Regions from separate parts of the Azospirillum sp. UENF 312511 genome, predicted to be linked through region 1. Evidence: riboswitches for the same ligand, from Rfam matches in the RefSeq annotation. Region 1 holds a riboswitch; each other region holds the start of a gene.
The links. Region 1 has a riboswitch for cobalamin ahead of ACWPN7_RS28595 (hypothetical protein). Riboswitches for the same ligand answer to the same signal wherever they lie in the genome.
Positions count from the first base shown of each region.

Region 2: it holds a riboswitch for cobalamin, as region 1 does, so the genes downstream of both, cobW (cobalamin biosynthesis protein CobW) here and ACWPN7_RS28595 (hypothetical protein) in region 1, are expected to answer to the same signal.
Region 3: it holds a riboswitch for cobalamin, as region 1 does, so the genes downstream of both, ACWPN7_RS00350 (TonB-dependent receptor plug domain-containing protein) here and ACWPN7_RS28595 (hypothetical protein) in region 1, are expected to answer to the same signal.

Region 1 covers NZ_JBSNCG010000005.1:35,341-40,735, forward strand. The annotation lists gene scpA (methylmalonyl-CoA mutase) at 1-156, opposite strand, end outside; gene ACWPN7_RS28590 (methylmalonyl-CoA mutase family protein) at 168-2,195, opposite strand; cobalamin riboswitch at 2,371-2,621, shown strand; gene ACWPN7_RS28595 (hypothetical protein) at 2,789-3,112, shown strand; gene ACWPN7_RS28600 (LysR family transcriptional regulator) at 3,134-4,063, opposite strand; gene metE (5-methyltetrahydropteroyltriglutamate--homocysteine S-methyltransferase) at 4,166-5,395, shown strand, end outside.
Region 2 covers NZ_JBSNCG010000001.1:638,399-643,793, reverse strand. The annotation lists gene ACWPN7_RS02865 (ABC transporter ATP-binding protein) at 1-399, opposite strand, end outside; gene ACWPN7_RS02860 (ABC transporter ATP-binding protein) at 392-1,156, opposite strand; cobalamin riboswitch at 1,447-1,662, shown strand; gene cobW (cobalamin biosynthesis protein CobW) at 1,702-2,775, shown strand; gene cobN (cobaltochelatase subunit CobN) at 2,932-5,395, shown strand, end outside.
Region 3 covers NZ_JBSNCG010000001.1:65,947-71,341, reverse strand. The annotation lists gene ACWPN7_RS00355 (ABC transporter substrate-binding protein) at 1-314, opposite strand, end outside; gene ACWPN7_RS00350 (TonB-dependent receptor plug domain-containing protein) at 311-2,239, opposite strand; cobalamin riboswitch at 2,356-2,574, opposite strand; gene ACWPN7_RS00345 (hypothetical protein) at 2,629-3,087, opposite strand; gene ACWPN7_RS00340 (TerC family protein) at 3,747-4,793, shown strand; gene ptsP (phosphoenolpyruvate--protein phosphotransferase) at 4,919-5,395, opposite strand, start outside.

The sequences.
Region 1 (5,395 bases):
GAGCGGTTTGACGTCCAGCATCTCCGGCGTGCGCCACAGCGCTGTGGCCGGATCGGCCCCGGTTTCCGCCGCGAAACGGCGGCTCCAGTCGGCGGAAGAGGCACCGGGAGCGGCGGCGTCCAGGGGCAGCGTGGCGAAGTCCGGCAGACTGGTCATCGCGCTTTTCATCACAAGGGCACTCCCAAACGGGCCAGGGTCGCGCGCAGGACCGAGAGAACGTCGCAGCCGACCGACACGAATTCGTCGATGCCGGCGGCCGTGAGATCGGCGCGGCGGTCGCCGGGGTTTCCGGCCAGGAACAGGTGCTCGACACCCGCCGCCTTCAATGCCTGGGCGAAGGGTGCGGCGTGGGCCTCGTAGAGCGCGTCGGAGCCGCACAGCACGGCGATGCGCGCTCCGGAGACACGGAAGGCCGCGGCCACGGCTTCGGCGTCGGGGAAGCCGTTGTTGCCGAGCGCCTGGATGCCGCCGGCCTCGAAGAGGTTCTTGGCGTAGGTGGCGCGCGCCGTGTGCTGGGCGACCGGCCCGATGTTGGCGAGGAAGACCGACGGCCACGATCCCTGGGTCCGCTTGTGGCGGTCGGCGGCGTCGCGCAGGGCCTCGAAGGATTCGTGCAGGCGGTGGCGGGGCAGCGGCTCGACGCGGGCCGGGGTGCCCCGCGCCAGGGCCGCCGTCAGTCCGGTCCGCGTCGCCCCGCCGGTGGCGGCCTCCACGAGATCGTCCAGCGACCCGGAGCCGACCGCCGCCGGTGCCACGGCAGCGTCGTCATGGCCGCGCGGTACGGGGGACGGGCGGACGACCGCCTGTTCGAGGAGGTTGGGAAACTCGCTGACGCCGGTCAGCGGGTCCTTGCGGCGGGCGATGTTGGCTTCCCGCTGCGCCCAGGACCCGGCGATGGCGCGGGCGAGGCTGCCATCGGCCAGCACGGCGGCGATGCCGCCCCGCCGCTCGATGTCCTGGAAGTCCGCCCAAGCGGCCTGGGCCAGTTGCTCGGTCAGCGTTTCGACGTACCAGGAGCCGCCGGCCGGATCGGCGACGCGGGCCAGCGAGGATTCCTCCTTCAGCAGGATCTGGCTGTTGCGGGCGATGCGGCGGGCGAAGTCGTCGGATTCGCCCAGCGCCGCGTCGAAGGGCAGCACCGCCACCGCGTCGGCCCCGCCGACCCCGGCGGCGAAGCCGGCCACCGTGGTGCGCAGCATGTTCACCCAGGGATCGCGCCGCGCCATGATGCGCCGCGCCGTGCGGGCGGTCAGGTGCATGGCGCGGGCCGACTCCGAGGCGCCCGACGCCTCGGCGATGCGCCCCCACAGGCGCCGCGCGGCGCGCAGCTTGGCGATGGAGAGGAATTGGTCGCAGCCGACGGATAGGGTGAAGGCGATCTGCCGGCAGGCGGTGTCGATGTCCAGCCCGGCAGCGGTCAGGGCGCGCAGATAGGCGACCCCGGTCGCCATGGCGGCGGCGAGGTCCTGGCTTTCGGTCGCCCCGGCGTCGTGCCAGGGGGAACTGTCCACCCCGACGGCGGTGACGTGAGGGAAATTGCGGGCGGTCCAGGCGGCCAAGGCCGCCGTGTCGGCGAGCGCCGCCTCCAGACTGCCCGGCAGGGCGTCGGCCGCGGCCAGAGTCCCGATGGGATCGGCGTTGAAGGCGCCCCGCGCCTTGTCCGGCATCACCGAGCGGCGGCGCCACAGGGCGGCGAGCAGCGCCGCGCCGGCCACTGCGTCGCCTCCCGCCTCCAGCGACAGTGGCACCATCTCCGGATAGACGTTGGCCAGCGTGCGGTCGAGATCGTCCAGCCGGTCGATGGCGATGCCGGGGCTGTCCGGCCTGTCGAGGCGCAGCCGGATGGCGGTGGCGCCGCGCAGCAGATCGGTCAGGATGGCGGCGTTCGCCGCCTTGGGATCGGAGACGTCGTGTTCGGTCAGGATGTCCCAGCCGTCCGGTCCGGCGCCTCTGGCATGGCCGCCGCGGGTGAACGGGGCGAAGCCCGGCAAACCGGACGGATCGCCCGCGGCCGGCCAGTCTTCCGCCGTATAGAGGGGCTGCACGGCGATGCCTTCGTACAGCCGGGTGACCAACCGCTTCTCGAAGGGGGCGCCCTTCAGCCCCTTGTCGACGAGAACCCGCCATTGCTCGCGCGTGGCCGGAGGGAATTCGGTGGCGAAGATCGTCTCGGCATCGTCCCGGCGGTCGTCCATGCTGGCGAGATTCCTTCCCATCCGTGTTCCGAACATTTGCAAGATACGCCGAACGACCCGTGGGAATCAGGCGGAAATTGGCAAAATTTGGCGAAGGGCTGCGGGCAATCTTGCGAATTTTGCAAAAGGGACTTGCCGTGGCGCTCGCGCTTGACGCCGCCGGGTGCACCCTCTTACCGTTCCCGCTGGATACGGTCCCCGTTCGCCCCAGGGCGTCCGGGGCTAAGAGGGAAGACGGTGAACCGTTCGCCTCGCCATGAGGATGACGGCGAAGCCGGCGCTGCCCCCGCAACTGTGAGCGGAGAGTGGGTCCGCCGTTTCAGCGCCACTGGTGCCCATCCCGGTTCGGGACGACGGCACCGGGAAGGCCGGACGGTCCCGCGACGACCCGTGAGCCAGGAGACCTGCCGGATCTGTCGAACGCGAGTCGGGCGGGGTGTCCCGGCGGGTGCGGCGTCGCCGGAGGTCTCCCGTGCCGCGTCGGCGTCCGTCCCATCCTTGCCCTTTGGGAGCGAGGGGTGCCACCGCCGATGTCCGTCCAACCAACGCCCGTTCCACCCAATCTCATCCGTCTGGCGTTCCGACGCCGTCCGGTGACGCCGACCCCCGCCGACCGGTCGGCACCCTTTGTCCTGACGGCGACGGAGGGACGCTGGTCCCTGCGGGGAACCAGGGAGCCGCTGGACGCCGCCGGGCTGGTCGCGGCGGCCGACACCCTGCGGGAGATCGCCCGCGCCCTGGTCGAGCAGGCGCATGCGGAAGCCGGCCAACCGGCGAACCGCTGCGTCGCCGAATTCGTGCTGCACCAGGACGGCGGCATCGACCATTGGCTGGCGCCGGGCGGGGATGCGGACGAGCGCCGCACCATTGCGCTCGGCCTGCGCAACGCCATCGGCAGCTTGCGGATGGGTGGCTGACCGGCGCGGCTTCGCCTGCCGCTACAACTGGGCGGTTCCACCGTCGCGATGGGCAAGCGCCAGATCGATGAAACCCCGCAGATAGCCGATGTCGGCGTCCGCCTCGCGGAAGCCCAGGAAAATCTGCTTGGCGACACCGTCCCGGCCCAGGCGCACCGGGCTCACGTCGAACTTGGCGCCATACTCCTCGACCAGCCAGCGCGGCAGGGCGGCGACGCCACGGCCGTGGGCCACCATCAGCAGCATGATGTCGGTCGTCTCGATCGGCTTGTGCTGCCTCGGGCTGATCCCGGCCGGCATCAGGAACTGGGTGTAGATGTCGAGACGGTCGGGCGCCACCGGGTAGGTGATCAGGACTTCGTCCGCCATCTGCTGCGGTTCGACGAAGGCGGCATGGCGCAGACGGTGCCCCGGCCCGACCACCAGAACCTGTTCGTAGTCGAACACCGGCTCGAAGCACAGTCCGGGCTTGAACAGCGGATCCGGTGTCACCAGCATGTCGATGTCGTGGCCGAACAGGGCCCCGATGCCGCCGAACTGAAACTTCTGCCGGACGTCCACGTCGACCTTCGGCCAAGCATCGACGTAGGGAGCGACGATCTTCAGGAGCCACTGATAGCAGGGATGGCATTCCATCCCGATGCGCAGGGTCCCGCGCCCGCCCTGGGCGAACTGCTGGAGGCGTTCTTCAGCATGGGCCAGTTGCGGCAGCAAGCGGTTGGCGACCGCCAGCAGCCATTCCCCGGCCTGGGTCGGCCGCAAGCGGCGGCCTTCGCGGTGCCACACATCCACGCCGAGCTGCTCTTCCAGCTTGCGGATGGCGTGGCTCAGCGCCGGTTGGGTCAGGTTCAAATGGCTGGCCGCCGCCGTCAGCGAGCCGTGACGATCAACCTCGCGGATGATCGAGAGATGGATGCGCTCCAGGATCGCCATACCGTCCACCTCATCCATGAATGAAATTTATCGAACGATAAAATCATACCATTTTTCATTCATGTTCTGAACTCCGTATGGTCCGCGCCGATCCCTCTTTTCAAGGCGCCCCCCATGGCAATGACCCACACCCTCGGATTCCCCCGCATCGGCGCCAAGCGCGAGTTGAAGTTCGCCTTGGAGGCTTATTGGAAGGGGGCGTCCTCCCGCGACGAGCTGGTCCGCGTCGGCGCTGACCTCCGCAAGCGCCACTGGCGGGACCAGGGCGCGCTCGACCTCGTTCCCGTGGGCGATTTCGCCTTCTACGATCAGGTGCTCGACATGAGCTTCACGCTCGGCAACCTGCCGGAGCGCGTGAAGGGCTTCCATGGCGATGCCCTGGACAATTACTTCCGCGTGGCGCGCGGCCGTTCGGCCGAGACCGCCGCCCATAGTGCCGAAGAGCACGGCGGATGCTGCAGTGGCGTCGCTGCCGGCGAGATGACCAAGTGGTTCGACACCAACTACCACTACATCGTCCCCGAGTTCGACGCCGAAACCCAGTTCAACCTCGACGCCTCCCGTCTGCTGCAGCAACTCGCTGAAGCCAAGGAGCAGGGTGTCAAGGCCAAGCCGGTGATCATCGGCCCGGTCACCTACCTCGCGCTGGGCAAGGCCAAGGACGGTTCGGACAAGCTGGCTCTGCTGCCCCGCCTGCTGCCCGTCTACGCCGAACTGCTGCAGGCCCTGGCCGATCAGGGCGTCGAGTGGGTGCAGATCGACGAACCCATCCTGGTGACCGAGCTGGAAGCGGCGTGGCGGGACGCCTTCACCCAGGCCTATCGGGATCTCGGTACCGGCGCGGTCAAGCTGCTGCTGGCGACCTATTTCGGCCAGCTCCAGGAGAATTTGCCACTGGTCTGCTCCCTACCGGTGCAGGGCCTCCATCTCGACGCCATCAACGCCCGCGACGAGGTCGATGCCCTGATCCAGGCCCTCCCGACCGACCGCGTCGTGTCGCTGGGCGTCGTCAACGGCCGGAACATCTGGAAGACCGACCTACACGCAACGCTCGACTGGCTGGAGCCGGTGGCCGAGAGGCTCGGTGAGCGGCTGTGGATCGCACCGTCCTGCTCGCTGCTGCACGTGCCGGTCGACCTCGCCGGCGAGCGCAAGCTGGATGAGGAGGTCCGCTCATGGCTGGCCTTTGCGGTGCAGAAGCTGGAGGAGATCCGGGTTCTGGCGACCGCGCTGACCCCGGGATGGGATAGGGGCCGTGCCGCCGTCGCGGCCGAGTTGGAGGCCAACCGCACCGCCATCGAAGCGCGCCGCCATTCGCCGCGGGTCAACAACCCGGCGGTGAAGGCGGCG
Region 2 (5,395 bases), on a different contig from region 1:
GCGGCCCTGCAGGTTCGGGAACAGCTCGTAGATCTGCGGCACGGTCATGCCGCCCGACTTCACCACCGGCGGCAGCATCAGGTTCTCGTCCACGCTGAGCGAGGCGAAGATGCCGCGCTCCTCCGGCACGTAGCCGATGCCGAGGCGGGGAATCTTGTGCTGCGCCATGCCGATCAGCTCCTTGCCCTGGAAGCGGATCGAGCCGTTGCGCTTGCCGACGATGCCCATGATCGAGCGCATGGTCGTCGTCTTGCCGGCGCCGTTGCGGCCGAGCAGGGTCACCACTTCGCCCTGGCGCACGTCGATGTTGACGCCGTGCAGCACGTGGCTCTCGCCGTAGAAGGCCTGGAGGTCGCGGATCTCCAGCATCGCGGTCTTCACGGTCGCGCCGTCAGGCATGGCCCACCTCACCCGTCCCCATGTAGGCTTCCATGACCTGCGGGTTGCGCGATACGACGTCGTATGCGCCCTCCGCCAGGATTTCGCCGCGGCGAAGCACGGTGATGGTGTCCGACAGGTGGGCGACGACCGACAGGTTGTGCTCCACCATCAGGATGGTGCGGTCGGCGGAGACGCGCTTGATCAGGGCGGCGGTGCCTTCGATGTCCTCGTGGCCCATGCCGGCCAGCGGCTCGTCGAGCAGCATCACCTCCGGGTCGAGCGCCAGCGTGGTGGCGATCTCCAGCGCGCGCTTGCGGCCGTAGGGCAGCTCGGCGGCGGTGTGGCCGGCCCAGGGGGTCAGGTTTACCGCCTCGATCAGTTCCTCGGCGCGGTCGTGCAGGTCGTGCAGGCTGGCCTCCGGCTTCCAGAAATGGAAGCTGGTGCCGCGCGGGCGCTGCAGCGCGACGCGGACATTCTCCAGCACGCTGAGGTGCGGGAAGACCGCGGAAATCTGGAACGACCGCACCATGCCGAGCAGCGCCACGTCGGCGGGCTTCATGGCGGTGATGTCGCGTCCCTTGTAGAGGATCTGGCCGCGCGTCGGCGTCAGGAACTTGGTCAGCAGATTGAAGACCGTGCTCTTGCCGGCGCCGTTCGGGCCGATCAGCGCGTGGATGGTGCCGCGGCGGACCTGGAGATTCACCTCCTTCACCGCGATGAAGCCCTTGAACTCCTTCGAGAGTCCACGCGCTTCCAGAATGATGTCGTCGGCCATGGGTGCCGTTTTTCCCTCCCTGTTCGTCCGCGTCGTCTGCCGGTCCGCGTTTTTGGTTAGGCTGATATAAGCACAGAACATGCCAACTGCGGAAGATTCGAACAAGCCCTTGAAATCGTTTATTTCCCCCTATGAGACTGTGGGTGCCCCATACCGTCCGGAGTGTCAGCTTTCCAGACAGACTGTACCGATCTTCCGACACACCAACGGCGGCAAGGGCGGAGCGCTCCGGGTTCGGCGGCACGGTTTCCGGGCGCCAAATGGCCGCTTGCAAATCGGGGGTCCGCCTGCAATTCTGCGCCTCCGACGGTGCCCCGGCCGCCGTGAAGGCGCGGGGATAATAGGGAATGCGGTGCGGACCCGGATGGGGTCCAAGGCCGCGGCTGCCCCCGCAACTGTGTGCGGCGAGTCGGCCTCCGGACATGCCACGGGCCGACAGGCCGGGAAGGCGGGAGGCGCGACGACGACCCGCAAGCCAGGAAACCTGCCGCCGGACCGACACTCATCTAATCCGCCGGGTGTGGCGGAGACAAGGAAGCCAGATCATGACCACCGGCCCGCTGACCGCCGGAAAGACCCCGGCCACCGTCATCACTGGCTTTCTCGGCGCCGGGAAGACGACGCTGATCCGCAGCCTGCTGGAGCAGGCCGGCGGGCGTCGTCTGGCGCTGATCATCAACGAGTTCGGCGATGTCGGCATCGACGGCGAGATCCTGCGCGCCTGCGGCGATCCGACCTGCACCGAGGACGACGTGATCGAGCTGGCGAACGGCTGCCTGTGCTGCACCGTCGCCGACGATTTCGTCCCGGCCATCGAGAAGCTGCTGTCCCGCCCGCAGCCGCCGGAACACATCATCATCGAGACCAGCGGCCTCGCCCTGCCGAAGCCGCTCGTCCAGGCCTTCCACTGGCCGGCGATCAAGACCCGGGTGACGGTGGACGGGGTGGTCGCGGTGGTCGACGCCGCCGCCGCCGCGGAGGGCCGCTTCGCCCCCGATCCGGCGGCTTTGGCCGCCCAGGCCGCCGAGGCCGGGCAGCTCGACCACGAGACCCCGGTGGAGGAGGTGTTCGAGGACCAGCTCCTCTGCGCCGATCTGATCGTGGTGAACAAGACCGATCTGGTGGATGCCGCCGATCTGGCCAAGGTCGAGGACCTGATCCGCGCCGCCATGGCCGAGGGCGGCATGGCTGAGGGCGGGGCTGGGCGCGAGGCCAAGATCCTGCGCGCCAGCAACGGCAAGGTCGATCCGGTGGTTCTGCTGGGCGTCGGCGCCGGGGCCGAGGACGACCTCGCCAACCGCCCCAGCCACCATGACGAGGAGGAGGGCCACGACCACGACGACTTCACCAGCTTCGTCGTGGAACTCGGCCCGCAGCCCGACCCGGCGGCGCTGACGAAGACGCTGGAGCGGGTCGCCGCCGCCCATGGCGTGCTGCGCCTGAAAGGTTTCATCGACGTGCCGGGCAAGCCGATGCGCCTTCTGGTGCAGGGCGTGGGAACGCGCATCCAGACCCATTTCGACCGCTTCTGGAAGCCCGACGAGCCGCGCCGCAGCCGTCTGGTGGTGATCGGCGAGACGGGCCTGGACCGTGACGCCGTGACCGCGGCGCTGGGGTGATTTTTAGCCTTCACAACCCTCTCCCCTCTGGGGAGAGGGTGGCCCGCAGGGCCGGTGAGGGGGTTGCGCTTACGCCGGGCGTTCCGCCACGCGCAACCCCCTCACCCTAACCCTCTCCCCAGAGGGGAGAGGGGATTTTCGTAAAGCACTTTCGCCATGCACCTACTCGCCGCCCGCCAGGAAGACCTCGACGCCGGCCCCCAGGCCGTGGACCTGGGGCAGAGCCCGGCGGACCTCGTCGTCCTGTCCTTCTCCGACAGCGACCTGACAGCGCTTGCCGCCTGCTGGAAGCGCCACCGTGACGAGTTGCCCACCCTGCGGCTGGCGAATCTCGCGCGGCTGGGGCACCCGCTGTCAGTGGACCTTTACGTCGAGTCCGTGATCCGCAAGGCGAAGCTGGTCGTTCTGCGGCTGCTCGGCGGGGCGGGCTACTGGCGCTACGGGCTGGACCATGTCGCCGCCGCCTGCCGGGAGTCCGGGGTGGCGCTGGCCGTGCTGCCCGGCTGCGCCCAGCCGAACCCCGCCCTGGAGGGCTACGGCACCGTTCCGGCCGAGGCGGCGCAACGGCTGTGGCGTGGATTCACCGAAGGCGGGCCGGACAACATGGCCAACCTGCTGGCCTACGCCGCCACGCTGGCCGGGCAGGACCGCCCTTGGCGCGAACCGGCGCCGGTGCCGCGCTTTGGCGTCTATGAGGGCTGGTCCGGCCACGTCACCGGCCCCTGCGCGCCGGTCGTATTCTACCGCTCCCACCTGCTGGCCAGCGACCTGGAGCCGGTGCACGCGCTGTGCGACGCGCTGGCCGCGCGCGGCCTCGCCCCGCTGCCGCTGTTCGTGGCGAGCCTGAAGGAACCGGACTGCGCCGCCTGGATGCGCGCCACCCTGACCGCCCGCAACGCCGCCGTCGTGATGAACCTGACCGGCTTCTCGGCGGCGCGCGAGGACGGGTCGCCACTGGAAGCCAACGGCACGCCGGTGCTTCAGGCCGTGCTGTCCACCACGCCCGAGGAGGGCTGGCGCGGCTCCGCCCGCGGCATGGGGCCATCCGACCTCGCCATGAACGTTGTGCTGCCGGAGATGGACGGGCGCATCCTGACCCGTGCCATCGCCTTCAAGGCCGAAGGGGCGCTGGACCCCGACCTGGAGTTCGCTCCGACGCTGATCCGCCCGGTGCCCGACCGGGTGGCCTTCGCCGCCGATCTGGCCGCCGCCTGGGTGCGGCTGGGCGCCACGCCGCGGGCCGAGCGCAAGCTGGCGCTGGTGCTGTCCGACTATCCGGGGCCGGGCGGCGGCATCGGCCATGCGGTCGGCCTCGACACCCCGGCGAGCGTCGTCGGCATCCTGGAGCGGCTGCGCGCCGAGGGCTACGCGCTGGACGGGCTTCCCGCCGGCCCCGCCGCCCTGATGGAGGCGCTGACCGGCGGCGCCACCGCCCTGCTGAGCCTGGACGACTACCGCCGCCTCGCCCCCGCCGAGGCCCGCGCCCGCATCACAGAATGCTGGGGCGACGAGCAGGCCGACCCGCTGGCTGACGGCACCATCTTCCGCTTCACCGTGCTGACCTGCGGCAACGCCACTATCGCGGTGCAGCCGAGCCGCGGCCACGGTCCGCTGACCACCACCCAGCACCACGACCCGGAGACGCCGCCCAGCCACGGCTACTTCGCCTTCCACCTCTGGCTCCGCCATGTCCTGGGCATCCACGCGCTGGTGCAGGTGGGCGCGCACGGGACGCTGGAATGGCTGCCGGGCAAGGCCGTCGCCCTGTCCGCCGACTGCTGGCCGGAGATCGTCGCCGGTCCCCTGCCCTGCCTCTACCCCTTCATCGTCAACAACCCCGGAGAGGGGGTGCAGGCGCGCCGCCGGTTGGGCGCGGTCCTGATCGGCCACCTGACCCCGCCGCCGGTCGAGGCCGGGCTGCACGGCGACCTCGCTGCACTTGAAACGGCCATCGACGAATATTCGATGGCGACCGGGCTGGACCCGCGGCGGCTGGGCACGCTGCGCCAGACCATCCTCGATCTGGCCTGGACATCCGGCGTCGCCGCCGACTGCAACCTGCGGCCCGACGACGATCCCGACGCCATCCTCAGCCGCCTCGACGCCCATCTCTGCGACATCAAGGAAATGCAAATCCGCGACGGTCTGCACGTCTTCGGCACCACGCCGGAGCCGGAGCGCCGCGCCCGCCTGCTCGCCGCCGTCGCGCGCTTCGCCACGGCCGAGGACGTCGCCCCGGCGCTGGACGCCTGCGGCGAGGCGGAGATGGCCGCCCTGCTGGCCGGGCTGGACGGGCGCTTCGTGAAGCCCGGCCCCGGCGGCTCCCCCGCGCGGGGGCGGGCGGATACGCTGCCCACCGGGCGGAACCTCTACGCGCTCGACCCACGCGGCGTGCCGACGCCGACCGCCTGGACGCTGGGCTGGCAGGCGGCGGACGCGCTGATCACCCGCTACCTGCAGGACCACGGCGACTGGCCGAAGCGGCTGGTGGTCGATTGCTGGGGCACACCGGCCATGCGCACCGGCGGCGACGAACTGGCCCAGGCCATGGCCCTGCTCGGCGTGCGCCCACTGTGGGAGAACGGCTCCGGCCGGGTCACCGGCTTCGAGGTGATGCCGG
Region 3 (5,395 bases), on a different contig from region 1:
CGCGTGGTGTAGCGCCCGGCGACGATCAGGTCGGGGTTGAGCGGCAGGATCTCCTCCGCCGTCCCGTGATTGACCGGCACCCGCGACGCCAGCGCCGCGACGGTGGAGGTGCGGGGATCGCGCGCCAGCCACGTCACAGCGGCGAGGCGCTCCGGCCCGACGAGCCGCAGCAGCAGCTCGTCGGCGCAGAGATTCAGGGAGACGATGCGCTGTGGTTTGCTGGGCGGTTTTGCCGGCGGCGCCTCCCACGCCGCCGCCGGCCCTCCCGCGGTCAGCAGGAGGGCGGTGGCCAGCCCGAGAAAGGTGGGCCTCACAGCGACAGCCGCAGCCCGAGATACCCGGCCCGTCCCGGCGCGCCGTAGGTCCAGACTTCCTGGTACCGGCGGTCGAACAGGTTCTCCACGCGCCCGAAGACTTCGACCCCCTCGGACAGCGCGTAGGACCCGGCCATGTTGACCAGCGTGTAGGGGGCGAGATTCACGACCTGCCGGTTGTAGAAGGGATCGTAGGCCCAGTCGCTGGACCGCCCGTTGTAGACGACGCCGAGGTTGGCGTTCGCCCGGTCCTCCAGGAAGCGGTAATTGACGTTCAGGCTGGCGAGCTGCTTGGGCCGGCGCACCAGCTCCGCCCCCGTGGAATCCTCGCCGTCGGTCCAGGTGTAGGAGCCGCGGACGGTCAGCCGGTCGATCGGCTCCACCGACAGGCCAAGCTCAAAGCCGCGGATGTGGGACTCGCCCGGCATGTTGACGGAGGTCCGCCCGGTGCCGGTGATGAGGTCGCGGATGCGCTGGTCGAACCACGTGCCGTCCACGGAGGCCCGCGTGCCCCACAGCGCCTGATCGAAGCCGGCGTCCCAGCCGCGCGCCCGTTCCGGCTTCAGGTTCGGGTTGCCGGCGTAGGTGGCGGTGTAGCCGTACAGCTCGAACAGGGTCGGATTCTTGACGCCGGTGCCGTAGGAGGCGCGCAGCTTCGTCCCGCTCTCCTCGACCAGATAGGCCGCCGTGGTGCGCCATGTGGTGGCGTCGCGGAACAGGTCGTTCTCGTCGTGGCGGACGCTGCCGGTCAGGGTCAGACGGTCGAACAGGCCCAGCTTGTACTGACCCACCAGCCCGGTGGAGCCGATGGAGCGGTCGAAGCTGGAGAAGGCGCTGCGACTGATCGCCTTGTCCTCCTCATGCTCCACGGCGGCGGTCAGCACATGGTCGGCGGGGCCGCTCTTCAGCGTCAGGTTGGTCTGGTAGTCGGCCTTGGTCTTGCGCCCGTCGTAGCGGCTGGTCACCGTCTTGGCGTCGTCGCGGTAGTCGCGCTGCTGGCGGCCATGGGTCAGGCCGACGATGTGCTCCCACTTTCCGTCGAGAAGGGCGATCTTGCCCTGGAGGCGCCCGAAATACTGCTCCCCGGCGGTGCTGGTCCCGTCGTCGACGGCGCCGCGCCCGCCGACGAAGCCGTCGGTGTCGGTGCGGAAGCGGGTGTAGCGGCCGGTCACCGCGATCTCGCTGTGCTCGGTCGGGCGGACGGCGGCGTTTCCGGTCAGCGTGCCGTTGCGGTAGCCGTCCTTCTCCGGGTTGCCGAGCCGCTTGTCGGCGACCGACACACCGTCGCTGGTGACGCCCTGGCCGCTGAGGAACAGGTCGTAACGGTCGGTCCCGGTGCCGAAGGAGGCCCGCCCGGCGGCGGTGCCGAAGGACCCGCCCTCGACGGCGGCGCCGAACCGGGGGGCGCCGGCGCCGCGGCGGGTCACGATGTTGACGACGCCGCCGACCGCGTCGGAGCCGTAAAGCGCGCTCTGCGGGCCGCGCAGCACCTCGACGCGTTCCACGTCGCCGGCCAGCAGGTTGGCGAAGTCGTATTCGGAACCGGCGGCGGGATCGTTCACCTCGATCCCGTCGATCAGGACGAGCGTCTGGTTGCCCTCCGACCCGCGGATGCGGAGCTGGGTCAGGGTGCCCATAGGGCCGGTGCGGTTGACGGCGACGCCGGGCACCGCGCGCAGCGCGTCGGACAGCACCTGGGTCTGGCGCTGCTCCAGTTCCTCGCGGGTGATGACGGTCAGGGCGCTGCCGGTTTCCTCGGCGGCGGTGGGGACGCGGTTGGCGGTCACCGAGACCGGCGGAAGCGTCGTGATGGTGGTGGAATCGGCGAAGGCCGACGTGGGGAGGGCCGACACGGGAAGGGCAAGGCTTCCCAGAAGGGCGGCGAAGGACGCCGTCCGGTGAAGGCGGGGAACGCGGACACTCATTGAGACCTCGGGCGGGACGCCGGTGGCACGTCACCGCGAACGAAGTCCCCCCGGACGCTCCGCGAACGGACTCCCGGTTCGACGACCTTCGGTGCACCCCGCCCGAACGTGTTCGCGTGTGACCACGACTGACGGCAGGTCTCCTGGCTCGCGGGTTATCGTCGGCCCATCGCCTTCCCAGGATCGCGATCCCAGTGGCATTCCGATGGACGACTCGCCGCTTACAGTTGCGGGGGCAGCCCCGGCGTAGGACCCTCGCACGGCAAATCGCCGCTGGGTCCGCACCGTGTTCCCATTTTCAGCCCTTTCGGGCAACCGTCGGGTGCGAAGCTACGCGGGCGGAACGGCTCCGGTCAAGCCGCAATCCGCCCGTCCTCGCCCGACTGGCGTCAGAGTGTGGTTCTCGGCCCGACCGCGGACCCATCCGGCATGGGCGGCACCATCTCCTTGCAATTGCCGACGCAATAGGTCTGTGCCTCGATCCGGCCGCCGCAGGATTTGTAGCAATCGTTGTAATCGGAGGAGCAGGTGAGGTTGCTGTAGCAGCTGGGGTTCCGGTCGAAATCGCTGAACGTCTTGATCTTCTTCTTGTCCGCGTCCTTGGGCAAGGAACGGAGATAGGCCTGATATTCGCCCTGGGCGCGGGTCGTCGCCTCGGCCCGGCAGGTCTGTACGGCCAGCTCCTTTGCGGATTGGCAGATCGTCTGTGCCTGCTTGCACTGGGCGACACAGAGCTTTCCCGCCTCGCTGACGGGTGGAAAATAGCTTGCGACCGTCTCGAAACGCGGGCCGCAACCAGCCAATCCGGCCGCCAGCAGGCAGCCGAGCAAAATGGAACGCCGCATCATTGTGGGTGTCCTGCCGTGAATTACCGTCAATCGCTACGAACAACCCACCGGTGCGGAATCATCCATGGGCGACACGGAATTCGCAAAGCCGGCTCCCGGACCGGAACGCCGGCAACCCATGGGCGATCAACCGGCTGGTGTCGTTGCCTGCGGCCATCGCGCCGATCATGGTCCGGAAAGGACGCGCCCCCCTCTTGTCGCCGCGCGGGGGCCTGACTACATGACGGGTGAGGTCCGGGCCCCTCTGGCAGCGTCGCCCGGCGCTGTGATGTCGGACTTCCCATAGAGCCGTCGCTTTGGCGCGGCCTTGCGGAAGCTGGCCCTATCTTCCCCCTGGGTCCCGCTCCACCACAAGGTCCACCGCCGGACGACGGTCCCCGACGGGCCTTTGGGAGACATCGGCATGGACCGCACCGAACCAACATCCTGACCGACCGCCACGTCTCCACGGCAAACGATGGAGGCGGGCGCTCTGGCGCGCCGCGGCAAAGCCGTCGCGCGCGCTTGTCCGTTGACCGCAGACCTTGCGGTCACGATTCCAGTCCGGGCCCCTCTGGCCGATGCGTCCCGCCGTGGCGCATCGGTGATGTCGGACTGCTCATGTGACGATCGACGTCTCCGCTTGCGGGAGCGGAGTGCATGAAGCAAGGGACAGTTCCATGGATCAGATCGTTTTAATGTGGGCCGGCTTCGCCGTCTTCGTTGGCGTGCTTTTGGCCTTTGATCTTGGTGTATTTTCCAAGAAATCCCATGTGATCTCCGGCCGCGAGGCGCTGATGCGCTGCGCGGCCTATTCCACGCTGGCGATGATTTTCGCCGCCGGCGTCTTTCATTTCCAAGGGTCGCAGAAGGGGCTGGAGTTCCTGACCGGCTACCTGATCGAATACAGCCTGAGCGTCGACAACATCTTCGTCATCGCGCTGATCTTCACGCATTTCGCGGTGCCGCCGCAGTACCAGCACCGGGTGCTGTTCTGGGGCATCCTGGGCGCGTTGGTGATGCGCGGCGTGCTGATCGTGGCGGGCACGGCGCTGATTCAGGAATTCCATTGGATCATTTACATCTTCGGCGCCTTCCTGATCTTCAGCGGCATCAAGATGCTGATGTCGGTGGACGACGAGCCGGACATGGAGAACAACCGGATCGTCAAGTTCGTCCGCTCCCGCTTCCGCATGACCGACGGCTACGAGGGGCAGAAGTTCTTCGTGATGCGCGACGGCGTGCGGATGATGACGCCGCTGTTCCTCGTGCTGATCCTGATCGAGTTCACCGATCTGGTCTTCGCCGTGGACTCCATCCCGGCGGTCTTCTCGGTGACCACCGATCCGTTCATCGTCTGGACCTCCAACGTCTTCGCGATCCTCGGCCTGCGCGCCCTCTACTTCGCGCTGGCCTCGATCATCCACCGCTTCCATTACCTGAAATACGGCCTGTCGCTGGTTCTGGTGGTGGTCGGCGCCAAGATGCTGATGATCGACATCTACAAGATGCCGACGGCGGTGGCGCTGGGCATCACGGCCGTCCTGGTCGGCGGTTCCATCGTCTTCTCGATGCTGAAGACCCGCGCGGATGCGGCTCCGGAAGCCGCGGACGGCGAGGCCCGCCGCTGGTGGGTGCCGGGCAGCCCGGCGAAGGGTGCCAGCGGTTCCACCGCGGCCTCCTCCGGCGATGCGGCCGCGGTGCCCACGGACGGCAAGGGCCAGTAAGACGTTCCACGTGAGGATGAGCCCGGTCCGGTGGATCGGGCTCATTCCGTCGAGGGCGCCGCCGACTCCTCCGGCGTCGCCGTCACCAAGCGCTGTCCTCTCGCCTTCGAAAAGGAGAGGCCGTCTCAGCCCACGGCGTTGAAGTCGTCCAGCAGGGCGGCGATCCGCCCGCTGTCGCTCTGGTCCATGATGACGCGGGCGCGGCGGGTGGCCTCCTGGAGGTCGAGCTTGCGGATGCGCCGCTTCACCAGGGGGATGGCCGGCGGCACCATCGACAGGTCGCGCACGCCGAGCCCGAGCAGCAGCGCGGTGTAGCGCGAATCGCCGGCGATCTCGCCGCAGACCGACACCGGGATGCGGGCGCGCAGCGCCGCCTCGATGGTGAACTGGATCAGGCGCAGCACCGCCGGGTGCAGCGGGTCGTAGAGCGAGGCGACCTGCTCGTCGCCGCGGTCGATGGCCAGCGTGTACTGGGTCAGGTCGTTGGTGCCGATGGAGAAGAAGTCGGCGGCGTAGGCCAGCGCGTCGGCGGACAGCGCCGCGCCCGGCACCTCCACCATCACGCCCACCGGCGGCAGCGGGTCGGCGATGGGGACGCCGCG